Regions from separate parts of the Paenibacillus sp. O199 genome, predicted to be linked through region 2. Evidence: riboswitches for the same ligand, from Rfam matches in the RefSeq annotation. Region 2 holds a riboswitch; the other holds the start of a gene.
What was found. A riboswitch is a leader RNA that binds a small molecule or an ion and turns the genes downstream of it on or off. The one in region 2 is predicted to bind FMN.
Positions count from the first base shown of each region.

Region 1: linked by a shared signal. The riboswitch ahead of ribD (bifunctional diaminohydroxyphosphoribosylaminopyrimidine deaminase/5-amino-6-(5-phosphoribosylamino)uracil reductase RibD) and the one ahead of A6049_RS12510 (DMT family transporter) in region 2 are both predicted to bind FMN.

Region 1 is NZ_LGRP01000009.1:272,261-278,978, forward strand. It holds gene A6049_RS16725 (spore germination protein) at 1-1,041, shown strand, start outside; gene lysA (diaminopimelate decarboxylase) at 1,146-2,477, shown strand; gene A6049_RS16735 (peptidylprolyl isomerase) at 2,702-3,133, shown strand; FMN riboswitch at 3,280-3,443, shown strand; gene ribD (bifunctional diaminohydroxyphosphoribosylaminopyrimidine deaminase/5-amino-6-(5-phosphoribosylamino)uracil reductase RibD) at 3,803-4,906, shown strand; gene ribE (riboflavin synthase) at 4,947-5,615, shown strand; gene A6049_RS16750 (bifunctional 3,4-dihydroxy-2-butanone-4-phosphate synthase/GTP cyclohydrolase II) at 5,673-6,718, shown strand, end outside.
Region 2 is NZ_LGRP01000007.1:8,273-14,990, reverse strand. It holds gene A6049_RS12525 (LysE family transporter) at 1-91, opposite strand, end outside; gene A6049_RS12520 (DUF1989 domain-containing protein) at 204-827, opposite strand; gene A6049_RS12515 (amidase) at 940-2,445, opposite strand; gene A6049_RS12510 (DMT family transporter) at 2,582-3,562, opposite strand; FMN riboswitch at 3,707-3,858, opposite strand; gene A6049_RS12505 (DinB family protein) at 3,942-4,439, opposite strand; gene A6049_RS12500 (CGNR zinc finger domain-containing protein) at 4,575-5,135, shown strand; gene A6049_RS12495 (amidohydrolase family protein) at 5,358-6,718, shown strand, end outside.

The sequences.
Region 1 (6,718 bases), on a different contig from region 2:
GCGTTAGTGCGCCGAAGAATACGGGACCCAGGATTAAAATTTGAAATTATGCAGGTTGGACGCAGATCGCAAACGGATGTCTGTGTTGTATATATTGACGATATCGTGGACAAGGTTCAGGTGGATTCCGTTCGTGAAAAAATCAAACGAGTAAATATCGACGGCATCCCTGCTGCCGATAAACAGCTTGAAGAAGCGATTATTAACAAGGGTTGGCACCCGTATCCGTTGGTTCGTTATTCGGAACGACCGGATGTGACAGCTTCCCATCTGATGGACGGAAGGGTTGTTGTTTTTGTAGATACTTCACCCAGTGTGATGATTCTGCCCACGACCTTTTTTGACCTGTGTGAGCATGCGGAAGAGAACAGACAGACCGCCTTTATGGGAACCTATCTGCGCTGGGTACGATTTGGGGGTATTCTGATTTCGCTTTTCCTGTTGCCGCTATGGCTGTTGATGGTTATTGACCCTGCCATTAAGCCAGCAGGAATGGAGTTCATCGGTCCTCATGAAAATGCCCAGCTCCCGCTGATTCTGCAGTTCCTGCTTATTGAATTCGGAGTGGATTTATTACGGATGGCAGCAGTCCATACCCCGACGCCACTCGCTTCGGCCATGGGTTTGATTGCGGCAATTTTAGTCGGGGATATCGCCGTAAAAACAGGATATTTTGTCAATGAAGTGGTACTTTACATGGCGATTGCCGCGATTGGTATGTTTGCAACACCCAGTTATGAGCTTGGTTTGGCTAATCGATTGGTCAGATTGTTTTTGCTCGTTGCTGTGGCGATATTCAAGGTTCCCGGATTCGTTGTCGGGACGACGTTCATTATCGTGGCGCTCACTTTGCATCGCTCCTACAACTCTTCTTATCTCTGGCCGTTCATACCGTTTAATGCAAAGGCTTTGGGTAACTTTTTGTTCCGTTTGCCGCTGTTGGAAAATAAAAAACGTCCTTCGATCAACAAAACGCGTGACAATACCAAAATGGACAGTGATCCAGACGGGGAACTGCAAAAAAGTAAAAAACACAAATGATCTGCCGAAAAATCCATTCTTCTCATTTTCTAATTTGATATACTGGTGTAAAATCATTGGAATAACAGCTGTTCCAGTATATAAAAAAGTGAGGAATGCAGATTATGTATTTACATGGTACAAGTAAAATAAATGCACAGGGACATCTGGAAATTGGTGGAGTCGATACAACCGACTTGAAAGAACAATTTGGAACTCCCCTGTATGTTGTGGACGAGCAATTGGTTCGTGAGCGCTGCAGAGAGTATATGGAAGCGTTCCGTGCTTCAGGCCTGGGTTTCCAGGTTGCTTATGCAAGTAAAGCATTCTGCGTAATGGCGATGTGTGCCCTTGCTGCGGAAGAAGGACTTTCCTTGGATGTTGTATCCGACGGTGAATTGTTCACGGCACTTCAAGCCGGTTTCCCGGCAGAACGCATTCATTTCCACGGTAACAACAAAACGCTGGAAGAGATCGAAATGGCGCTTGATGCAGAGATTGGCTGCTTCGTTGTGGATAACTTCAATGAACTGCACTTGCTGCAAGCTGTAGCCGCAGACAAAAATCGCAAAGTTAACATTTTGCTTCGTGTGACGCCTGGTGTTGAAGCGCATACGCATGAATATATCTCGACAGGACAAACGGATTCCAAATTTGGATTCGATATCGGGAACGGAACGGCATTTGAAGCCATTGAATTGGCTTCCAAGCAGTCAAATCTGGTATTGCTCGGTGTGCATTCACACATCGGATCCCAAATTTTCGAAGTTGAAGGCTTCCAAATGGCAGTTCAACGCGTTGCTGAGTTTGCAGCAGATGTGTATGAGCGTCTTAACGTGGCATTCAAAGTGGTTAATCTGGGCGGTGGCTTCGGTATCCGCTATATCGATGGAGATACACCGCTTGAAGTTTCTCAATACGTGAAAGCCATCACGGATGCGGTGAAAAATCATTTTGCTCAAATCGGCTATGCCGTGCCTGAGATCTGGGTTGAACCAGGCCGCAGCATCGTAGGTGAAGCGGGAACTACGCTCTACACTGTTGGAACAAGCAAAGATATTCCAGGAGTTCGTAAATACGTAGCTGTTGATGGTGGAATGACAGACAATCCACGTCCGGCGCTGTATGAGTCCAAATATGAGGCTGTATTGGCAAACCGTGCAAATGAGGCTGCTCAGGAAACGGTATCTGTTGCTGGTAAATGTTGTGAGAGCGGCGATATGCTGATCTGGGATCTGGACCTGCCTAAAGTGCAAAGCGGCGATCTACTCGCAGTAGCTTGCACAGGCGCATACAACTACTCGATGGCAAGCAATTACAACCGGATTCGTCGTCCGGCAGTTGTGTTTGTCAAAGACGGTCAAGGGGATGTAGTGGTACGCCGTGAGACGTATCAGGACATCATCCAGAATGATCTCGTACCTGAGCGTATTGCAAAACAGCCAGTTACCCGTTAATTTAAGGACATCTAGCTGAGCACTATTATGAAGAAGACAAAAAAGGGCACTCCTTTTTTGTCTTCTTTTGCATGTTTAGGGCCGGATTTTGAAAAAAATCTTGCTGATTATTTTGCGATCAATCCATTTTCGGTGTACACTAAGAAAAGTGCTATAAAGCTTGGCCCAGGGTCATGCGTTCTGGCACCATTAACGATGGTCAATACGAAAGGAGTCATTTACATATGGCGAAACAAGCGAAAATCAAAATGGCAAACGGCGGAGAAGTTGTAATCGATTTGTTCGATCAAGAAGCTCCAAACACAGTAGCAAACTTTGAGAAACTGGCTAACTCCGGTTTCTACAACGGTCTTGTATTCCACCGTGTTATTCCGGGCTTTGTAGCTCAAGGTGGATGCCCTAACGGTTCCGGTGCAGGCGGCCCAGGTTACACAATTAACTGTGAAATCAACCCGAACAAACATGAGCGTGGAACTTTGGCTATGGCTCATGCAGGCCGTAACACAGGGGGAAGCCAGTTCTACATCTGCTACCAACCGCAACCACATTTGGATGGACAACATACTGTATTTGGTAAAGTAACCAAAGGTATGGAATTCGTGGACGCTTTCGAAGGTCGCGACAAAATGGAAACAGTTGAAGTAGTAGAAGCTTAATCAATAAACGTATGTAAACCGTTTCGCAATTAGCGAAGCGGTTTTTGTTTACACTTAAGCTTATTAAAAGTTAGTATGTGACAAAAAGGAACAAAAAACAATTGATTTTTTGACGTTAAAGTGCTAACATCCAATTAATAACGCAACGAATCCTTCAGGGCAGGGTGTAATTCCCTACCGGCGGTGATGCAGTATGTGAGGATATCTATCCAGCATTGATGCAAAGTCCGTGACCCGTCTGCCTGTGGCAGATGGCTGATCTGGTGTAATTCCAGAACCGACAGTATAGTCTGGATGGGAGAAGGAGAGGGTGCAGTCCTTAGGGGCCGCATTCCGCAGGAGTGTTGCTGTACAGTTTTTGACGAATTCATTTCCTGTGCAGGGAGAAATCCGGTTACTTCCGGAAATCTTCATACATATGCCACATCATAGAAGCTCTTTACCTGTAATTGAAGTTCATTAAGGTATGTGTCTGCTTTCACTTGCCTGAAATGAAGTTTTGGGCGATGTGTTGTTGGCAATGTATCAATAGTACTGCTGGTGACACATGTCTCTCATCATCCCCATCGAACGGTTTGTTCGACGGGGATTTTTTATTGGATATGGAACATGCCTCTCTGTTGGAAGGGAGGTCTATAACTTAAGATTTTAACCGTGGGGTGAACGGACTTGGAAATGATTAATGATGAATTTTATATGGCGCTAGCACTGGATATGGCAGAACGGGCACAAGGACAGACCGGAATCAATCCGGTAGTCGGTTGTGTCGTGGTAAAAGAAGGACGTATCGTGGGCCTCGGAAGTCATCTCAAACGGGGAACGGGTCATGCAGAGGTTCATGCACTGAACATGGCGGGTAGTGATGCTGAAGGCAGTACAGTGTACGTTACGCTCGAACCCTGTAGCCATTATGGCAAGACTCCACCATGCAGTGAACGTCTCATTCATGAGAAAGTGAAACGTGTCGTTGTATGCTGCGAAGATCCGAATCCGCAAGTATCCGGCAGAGGAATCAGCATGCTGCGTCAACAAGGGATCGAAGTTGAAGTTGGAGTGCTGCGTGAGCGCGGAAGACGGATGAACGAGAAATTTATCAAATACATTACAACAGGTCTCCCCTTTGTAACTTTGAAGACGGCCTCTACACTGGATGGCAAAATTGCTACGCGTAGCGGTGACAGCAAATGGATCTCTAACGAGTCAGCTCGCGAGATTGTACACGCTCTTCGCCATCGCCATCAAGGAATTATGGTTGGTGTGGAAACGGTCATTGCAGACAATCCCGAACTCACGACTCGCTTGCAAGTGGAAGGGATCAGCCCGGTACGAATCGTGGTCGATTCCAAGCTACGTCTGCCTGTAGGCGCCAAAATGGTCAAGGATGGCCTTGCACCTACCTGGGTGCTTACAACAGATGAGGCGAGCCCTGAAGCGGCAGAGCGGCTGGAAGCCTATGGGGTGGAGATTATACGTTGTGGTCCAGGACCACGTGTTGATCTACTGAGTGCACTCAGCAAGCTCGGTGAGCGTGAGATTGGTTCAATTCTGCTTGAAGGCGGTGGAACATTGAATGGGTCCATGCTGGAAGCGCGGTTGGTAGATCGACTGCTCATGTTCATTGCTCCGAAAATTGTCGGAGGATACGAAACACCAGGCAGTTTCCGCTTTGAGGGTGTAGAGCGCATGAGTCAGGCGATTCAATTACATCAGCTGGAAATTGAGCAAGTTGGAGATAATATCAGCATTGGCGGAATTCCGGTTTGGCCTGAATAAATGAATTAACGATAATGAAATAAATAAAGGAGGCGGTAGCATGTTTACCGGTTTGGTGGAAGAAGTCGGTCAGATCCGGCGGATAGGTCGGAAAGGCGAAGCGATGGTCCTGAATATCGGAGCTTCCGCCATCATGAACGACTTAAAGATTGGCGATAGTGTAGCTGTAAACGGGGTATGCTTAACTGCGACAACCCTGGAGGGTGGCGGATTTACTGCCGATGTGATGCCCGAGACATATCGACATACCAATCTTAGTCAATTGCAATCCGGCAGCAAAGTTAATCTGGAGCGAGCCATGCTGTCAGGTGGACGTTTTGGCGGGCATATCGTTCAGGGCCATGTCGATGGCACTGGGGTCATTGGCAGCATTACACGTGACCAGAATGCAATTGTTTTCGAGATCAAACCTGACGATATGCAGCTGTTCAAATATCTGATACCCAAAGGGTCTGTAACCCTGGACGGAATTAGTCTGACCGTTGTGCATACTTCACAGACCGCATTCACTGTATCCATTATTCCACATACCATTGGTGAGACCGTATTAAATGTGAAAAAGACGGGAGATACCATCAATATTGAGTGTGATATTTTGGGCAAATATGTGGATCATCTGCTGCACTATGGTAAGGGACATCAGGAGACCGGTGCGGGCAAGCCGCGAAGTATCAGTGAGGATTTCCTGGCTAATCACGGCTTTGCTTAACAAATCGTAATTGATAAACTACAAATATAAATTGAAATGGAAACTGGAGGGGGACCTATGTTAGAGAAATCCATTCTGAATTCTATTGAGGAAGCCATCTACGATCTCATGCAGGGTAAACCGGTTATTGAGATGGATGATGAGGATCGGGAGAATGAAGGCGACTTTATCGCTTTGGCGGAAAAGGCTACACCTGAAGTGATCAATTTCATGATTACCGAAGGCAGGGGTCTGGTGTGTGTTCCCATTACGCAGCAACGTGCCGATGAACTCAACCTAAAGCCTATGGTTCAGCAAAATACGGACTTTCATGGGACGGCTTTCACCGTCTCTGTAGATCATAAAGATACCACAACGGGCATCTCGGCTCATGAACGCTCCATTACAGTCAAGGGTCTAATCGATCCCGAAGCGAAAAGCGGAGATTTCCGCAAGCCGGGGCATATGTTCCCACTCATCGCCAAAGATGGCGGTGTGCTAAGACGCGCGGGACATACGGAAGCAGCCGTAGACCTCGCTATTATGTGCGGTTCTTATCCGGCAGGTGTAATCTGTGAAGTGATTAAGGAAGATGGCACGATGGCCAGACTTCCGGATCTGCAGGAGATTGCCCGCAAGCATGATCTGAAGCTGATTAGCATTCAGGACATGATTCGGTACCGGAATGAGAAGGAACAGTTGGTTAAACGCGAAGTAGCTGTACGTATGCCAACAGACTTTGGTGAATTCCAGGCGGTGGCATACACAAATGCAGTGGACAACAAGGAGCATGTCGCTTTGGTTAAAGGCGAAATTGACGGATCGAAGCCTGTATTGGTCCGCGTACACTCCGAATGTCTCACAGGGGATGTATTCCATTCTCATCGATGCGATTGTGGTCCACAATTCGATGCAGCATTGAAACAGATCCATGACGAAGGCAACGGCGTCCTGCTCTATATGAGACAGGAAGGACGAGGCATTGGACTGATCAACAAGCTCAAAGCCTACAAACTGCAAGAGGAAGGTCTGGACACCGTGGATGCCAATCTGAAGCTTGGGTTTGCTGCCGATCTTCGAGATTACGGCATTGGTGCCCAAATTCTCAAAGATCTAGGGGTTCG
Region 2 (6,718 bases):
GGGCTCCGCGATCCAACTGAGCGGCATTAATCGGACCAATTGGAGCGGATAGTGAGATTCCCAGAATAATATAACTAAACAGTACAGACATATACGCGTTCACTCCTTAACGGGTTCGACGAATTGTACCGGTAAGACACACACATATGGGTACAAGTCATCGTATTCCCGTCTGGAGCAAATTAGAACAAGCTGTGCGTCGCTTAATCTGATAAGGACTCTACATCCAGCTGAATGGCTGTACAATGATATCCATTGCATGAGCTTTCTTCACAAGGACAAGCTGACAGACCGATAACCAAATCAATCAATGCCTCCATCTCCACATAATCACCGGCGCGCGAATCTGGAGCTACGACATCAATCTTGCCCAGATCATCTACGACCGATTTCATAAACAAATTAAATGGATAATGCTGATCCGGCGGCAAGATCCCGAACGGTTCAAGAGCCTGATTTAGGTTATGATAGCAGCTGGCATGATCCTTTTTGTCATATAATACTTCATACATTTCCGGACGACAGGCAGAGTTGAAGAAATCATGAACACCAACCGTGTCACGAACGATCTTAAGCAACGGCTGATATTGATTGGAATACACAGACTGTCCTGGTTTGATCCGGTAGGACCGCAGTACGTCCATCGTTACACCTGGGTCTAGTCGATTATTGGCATTTTGAGCATCATATGCAACAAAATCAACGACCTGCTGCCCCTCCAAATCGGTCACCCGAATTAATGAACCTTTATTTACCTTGACGGCATAACCGGTTTTGGCCGGGATACGAACAGACTGTTTATGGCGTTGCGTTGTATTCATATTCATTCGTTACATTCCTCCGCTGTTTTTGCTTTCAGTATGCGGAGCTGACATGGCTTTCATGCACATTGGAAAACATAAGTCTCACATTGAAAATGATACAGGTTGTATTCAGCGTTTATGCTGGAAACAGTGGATTACCCTTCATGCCGACCCATAGTTCGGATATTTCCAGCTGACCAGCCAGATGAAGCAACCAGTCTTCACGGCCTTTCGTTGCCATAATCTGTACACCCATGGGCAGGCCTTCAGGAGTCAGATGCACAGGAACACTCATGGCGGGTTGACCCGTCAGATTCGCGAGCTGAGTGAACGGAGTGTAGGTAAGACTTGGTTCAAACATCTCATAAATCAACTGCTGCTGCTGGATCTTGTCCAAATCGCTAATACGCATCAGATGCTGAATTTGTTCATCATGAGGTGTCAATTCGCCGATTTTGGGTGCCGGAAAAGCATTGACAGGTGTGACATAAAAATCATAGCGTTCAAACAATGTGGACATCTGAGCTGCGGCAACATCCCATTCGGCCAGACTATGTACGAATTCGGCAGCGGATACTTTTTTGCCTGCTTCAGCCAGCACCCAGGACTCGATCTCCATATCAGCAGAGGTTAATGCTCTGCCCATAGAACGTTCCATCGAAGAGATCATCGCCGCCATTTCGCCGCTGTTCATCATGTAATAGTTCTCCATCAATTTGACTCCATTAACCGGACTCAGCTTTTCTTCAACCTCATGACCTTGTTCTTCCAGCCAGCGGACGAGCTTGTATACAGATTCTTTGGCTTCCGCGCTGACAGGTGTCCCCACAGGCGAATCCGTAGTATACGCAATTTTCAGTTTGCGTTGATGAGGATAATTCATATCAGCCAAGTAGCTGCCTGGAAAGAGGGGAGCATGAAACGCAGCTTCGGGTTGAATCACTTGCAGGGTATCCAGCAAAGCAGCACTGTCGCGAACGGAGCGGGACAAGGCAAAATCAATCGAAGCACCCTGCCACTGACGACCAACTCCTGGTCCAACAGGTGTCCGCCCACGTGTAGGTTTTAGTCCGAACAAGCCGCTGAATGAAGCAGGGATTCGGATGGACCCGCCACCGTCACTGGCTCCCGCAAGGGGTACAATTCCCGAGGCTACCGCGGCAGCGGCACCTCCACTTGAACCGCCTGGCGAGTGATTTGTATTCCATGGATTTCGACTTGGACCGTGAAGACGGGGCTCAGTAATATTTTTCAGGCCAAATTCCGGTGTATTGGTATGTCCGATGATAATGAAGCCTGCATCGCGCAGACGGGAAACGAAATTAGAATTCCGCTGTGCCCGATGCTCACTGAGAAGACGAGAACCCGAGGTGAGAATTTCACCTTCCAGGGATTGAGAGATATCTTTCAATAACAAGGGCACGCCGGCAAAGGGCTGCTCTCCCGGGCGAACTATACTCGCTTCCTGACGTGCACGTGTTTCATATGTACGAATGACTGCATTGAGCTGCGGGTTCACTTCTTCCAGGCGTGCATACGCCGCTTCCAGCAATTCGACAGGAGATATCTCCCGTGCGCGAACCAATTCAGCCAAACCTATAGCATCGTAAGATGTATACGAAAATGATGAAGACGAAGACATGATGATCGTTCCTCTCTAAATTGACTTAATCTACTATTCCATAAGTCATCGTACCACCGGAATAGCGAAAAGACAAAAGGCACTGAACATCTCAAAGGATGTCCAGTGCCTTAATTGATTTGCTTTTATATAAAATTCAATCCGTACGGAGCTTTGGTGCACCGTCAGCCGGAGTCGCTGATCGTTCTTGCTGTTTGGAGATGGCGAATAGGGCAATCCAGATGAGGATGAAGCCCACCAGTTGCTCCCATGTAATTAATGTACGGAATGCAATCCAGTTTACCAGTACACCGGCCATCGGGAAGCTCAGTTCTGCGAGCGTTGCGACTGAGGCCTTGGTGGAGGAGAGCCCTTTGTAATATAACAGAAGACTCAGTAACCCTGGCAGTAATGCCTGACCCAGAATATTAAGTGCTACAGCCGCCTGTTCACCTGTAGCGGAAGGGAATGTCCAGGCAGCACCTTCGTTCCACGTCATAAAGATCAGCAGTGGCAAGGCTACGACAAAGCGCAGAGAGGTGACCGTTTCATAACGGGTTTGCCCCAGCATCAGCCGCCCCATAACTGTTGAACCGCCCCACAATGCAGCTGCACCCAGTGATAACAGGCTACCTGCATGAACCCAATTGTCCCAGTTGCCAAGGGGAAGGGTAAATCCAAACGTGAGCAGGTATGTTCCTGCAAGTGCAATGATAAACAGTCCACCGAAGCGGCGAGGCAATGTTTCTTTCAGCAGCAGCTTAGCCAGAACAATCGCAAATAGCGGCTGCATCTTTTGCAATAACAAAACGGTGTTGGGATCGTTATGCGTAAGTGCCAGGGTGAACAATACCGTGGCGAGAGCAGATCCTCCCCAGGAGATAAATATCACGGCAATCCAGTGGCGAGCACGCAGGTTTTTCAAATCGGCCCGGAACTTCCATAACACGGGAATCGCCACAAGGCTGACAATAATATGTTCCACCAGTACAATCTGCGTGGAGGTCATCGTTTTGAGCAAAATAATACGGAACAGTGGATCTACACCCCAAAGGGCGGCGCCGAGCACGACGAGCCAGAATCCGGTATTACTTCGTTCCTTGCGGTAAACTGTTGATGCAGGTTGTGTCTTTTCCATATTCAGGACTCCTTCGTCAGAACACGGAATCTTCAGTTGGCAAAATCGACAAAAGCCCCCGTTTTGGTATACACCAAATAAACGGGGGCTCAATCATTGACATGTCGTACGAAAATAAGCCTTTCGGTAACGGCATGTCAATGTGTTGATCTTCTCTCATCCGGACTGTACCGTCGGCCTTGGAGTCACACCAAGTCAGTCGCTGAATCCCTACATCGGGTCAAACAGCGAGTCGCGGGCTGGTTCCGAAGAACATCACCGCCGGTTGGGAATTTCACCCTACCCCGAAGATCCTATTCAATTATATTGTGTATTGAACAAGCTGTAACATTAATAAGTCCATCTTATTCCTGTAAGCGCTAGCAGTTCAAGTGTTTTTTTAGAATATGATATTCCAGCTTCCTTGTTGTCTGCGTAGTAATACAATCTGTCCTGCATGATACGCATCGTGGAGTACCCAGCGGGCAAGCTCATGTGCCCATTTTTCATCTGTATCCATGTACGGGGCTTCAAGATCGGATTCTTCTAATGAAGCGAGCTGATCACGAAGCTGTCCGGCTAATTGCGTTGTATTTTGCATAAGTACACTCCAGCCAGCAGTATCAGAAGGGTCGCCCGGATCTCCGAAGGTGGATTCATTGTTTTCGGCAGGTGCACCAGAGGGTGTTGTGCCCTGAATACGACTCAACAAACGATGATTATAGTAATACATATGGTTAACCAACTGCCAGATGCTTAATCCACCGGATGATGGAACCCAGGCTGCCTGTTCAGCAGTCAGTCCTTCGAGTACCTTGGATAAAGGCACAATCCAGTTACATTGATCCCAGGTATCATCTTTCTGAATGAGCAATAGTTCTGTTGCTGTTGTAGTCATTGATTTTTCCTCCCTAAAATGAATTCATGGTAACTAGCTAAAGTGCTTAAATGTGGTTACAATTAATATAACCCAAACATGAATGTTTGTAACTATCTTTTTGAATCTAGGTAGTTACATTTAGCGGAGGTACGTATGGATAGACTATGGACTGATTTTGTTAACAGTGATTACCACGACTGGCGTGGCGGGGATCGTTCAGAGGACAGGCTTGGCAAAACCGAATGGCAGCAAGGATTTCTCAAACAATGGCAACTGATTGCACCTGTACCTGCTTCTCCGGAAGAGGAGGGAGCCTTGAGAAACTTTAGAAATGAATTGCAGGCTCTTGCAACTCGTTTATCTGACGGAAATGCATTATCGAACCAAGACCAGGAATGGCTAAACGCCATGATGAAGGAAGGTCAGGTTATAAGAAGACTGAACGCTGGAGATGAGGGACTGAATCTTTCACTTATCCCTGTAGGAAATCAATGGCAGCAGGTCATGGCGGAGGTTGCAGCCGATTTTGCCATCACTGTAGTTGAAGGGGATGGGGGAAGGATTCGTATCTGTGACAATGCGGATTGTCGCTGGATGTTCTATGACGATACGCGCAGCAGAACCCAGAAGTATTGTGATGACAAGATGTGTGGTAATCTGATGAAGGTTAGAAGATTTAGGGCAAAACAGAAGAAGGATCAGCAGCAAGAGTAGAGTGTATGAGAGTACGGCGTATGCACAGAGTGATTTGCGGTACTTTTCGACAACCGGGAAATGTTCAATAGGTTTTTTTGTAATCAAAATTGAATGTTTCCATCCTCTTCTATATAATGGTTATATACTTAAAATATTTCAGCTAGTCATTTCATCATCAGAGATTAACATCCGGGATTCAAGCGTATATCCAACAAAAAACAATGATTGGAGATGTGTCTTGTGGGGACAAGTTATCTACTGAAAAATGGTTGTGTATTGTCTATGGATTCGTCAGTGGGTCAGTATAAACGGGCGGACGTTCTCATTGAGGATTCTCTTATTACTGCTATCCAGCCCGATCTGAGTTGTATTGAAGCGGAAGTGATAGATGCATCGGAGATGATCATACTCCCTGGACTTGTAGATACGCACCGGCATGTATGGGAGTCACTTGTAAAAACAGCGGGAACCAACTGGTCACTGCCGGTCTATCTGCAGAATCTCTACTATGGAGCGATGGGAAGTAAACTCCGGCCACAAGACAGCTATATCGCCAATTTGCTGGGTTCATTGGAAGCGCTTAATGCAGGAGTGACCACGGTGCTTGACTGGAGTATGCCGTATTCCCCGGAGCACACGGATGAACTGATTCGCGGACTTCGGGATGCGGGTATTCGGTCGGTTTTCGCTTATGGTGTACCAGGTGAGACGCCCTACTGGAACAGAGAAAGCAAGCTGACTTATTCGAATGATGTGAGAAGAGTTAAGGAACAGTATTTTTCCTCACGGGATCAGCTGCTCGCGTTCGGTCTTGCTATTCGAGGTCCGGAGTTTAGCCATTGGGATACCACGGTGAAGGAAATTCAGCTTGCCCAAGAGCTGGATGCGATATGTTCAATGCATGTTGGCTTTGGAAGCTGGGGATCTGTGGACCGCTCGGTAAGCAAATTATATGAGGCTGGTTTGCTGAATCCGGGTCTGAACGTCGTACACGGAAATACAATGGATACGGATGAATATAAAATGTTGGCCGATAGCGGCGCCTCACTGTCCGTCACACCGGAAGTAGAGATGATGATGGGGCATGGGTATCCGGCAACGGGGTACTTCCTTGAAAATGGTGGAACCCCAACGCTCGGAGTCGATGTTGTAACATCAACAGGTGGGGATATGTTCTCCCAGATGAAATTTGCACTTCAAGCTGAACGTTCCCGTGAAAATGAACAACTTTTGCTCCAGGGTGAAATGCCTGGTGAGCTTAATCTGCAATCCAGTCAAGTGCTGAGATTTGCAACTTCTGCTGGGGCAAAGGCTCTGGGACTTGAGCGGAAGGTTGGCACACTTACGCCAGGTAAAGAAGCCGATCTGATTATGATCCGAACCACCGACCTTAACTTGTTCCCGGTGCATGATCCGGTTGGAGCCGTCGTTCAATTTGCCAATCCATCCAATGTGGATACTGTGTTTGTAGCAGGTCGTCCGGTGAAGCGCGAAGGTAAGCTGCTGCATGTCGATCTGAACGAGGTTCGTCGGAAGGCTCTGGACAGCAAGGAATATCTGCTATCTCAATATCGGATGTCGGATGCAGAGCGAATTGTATT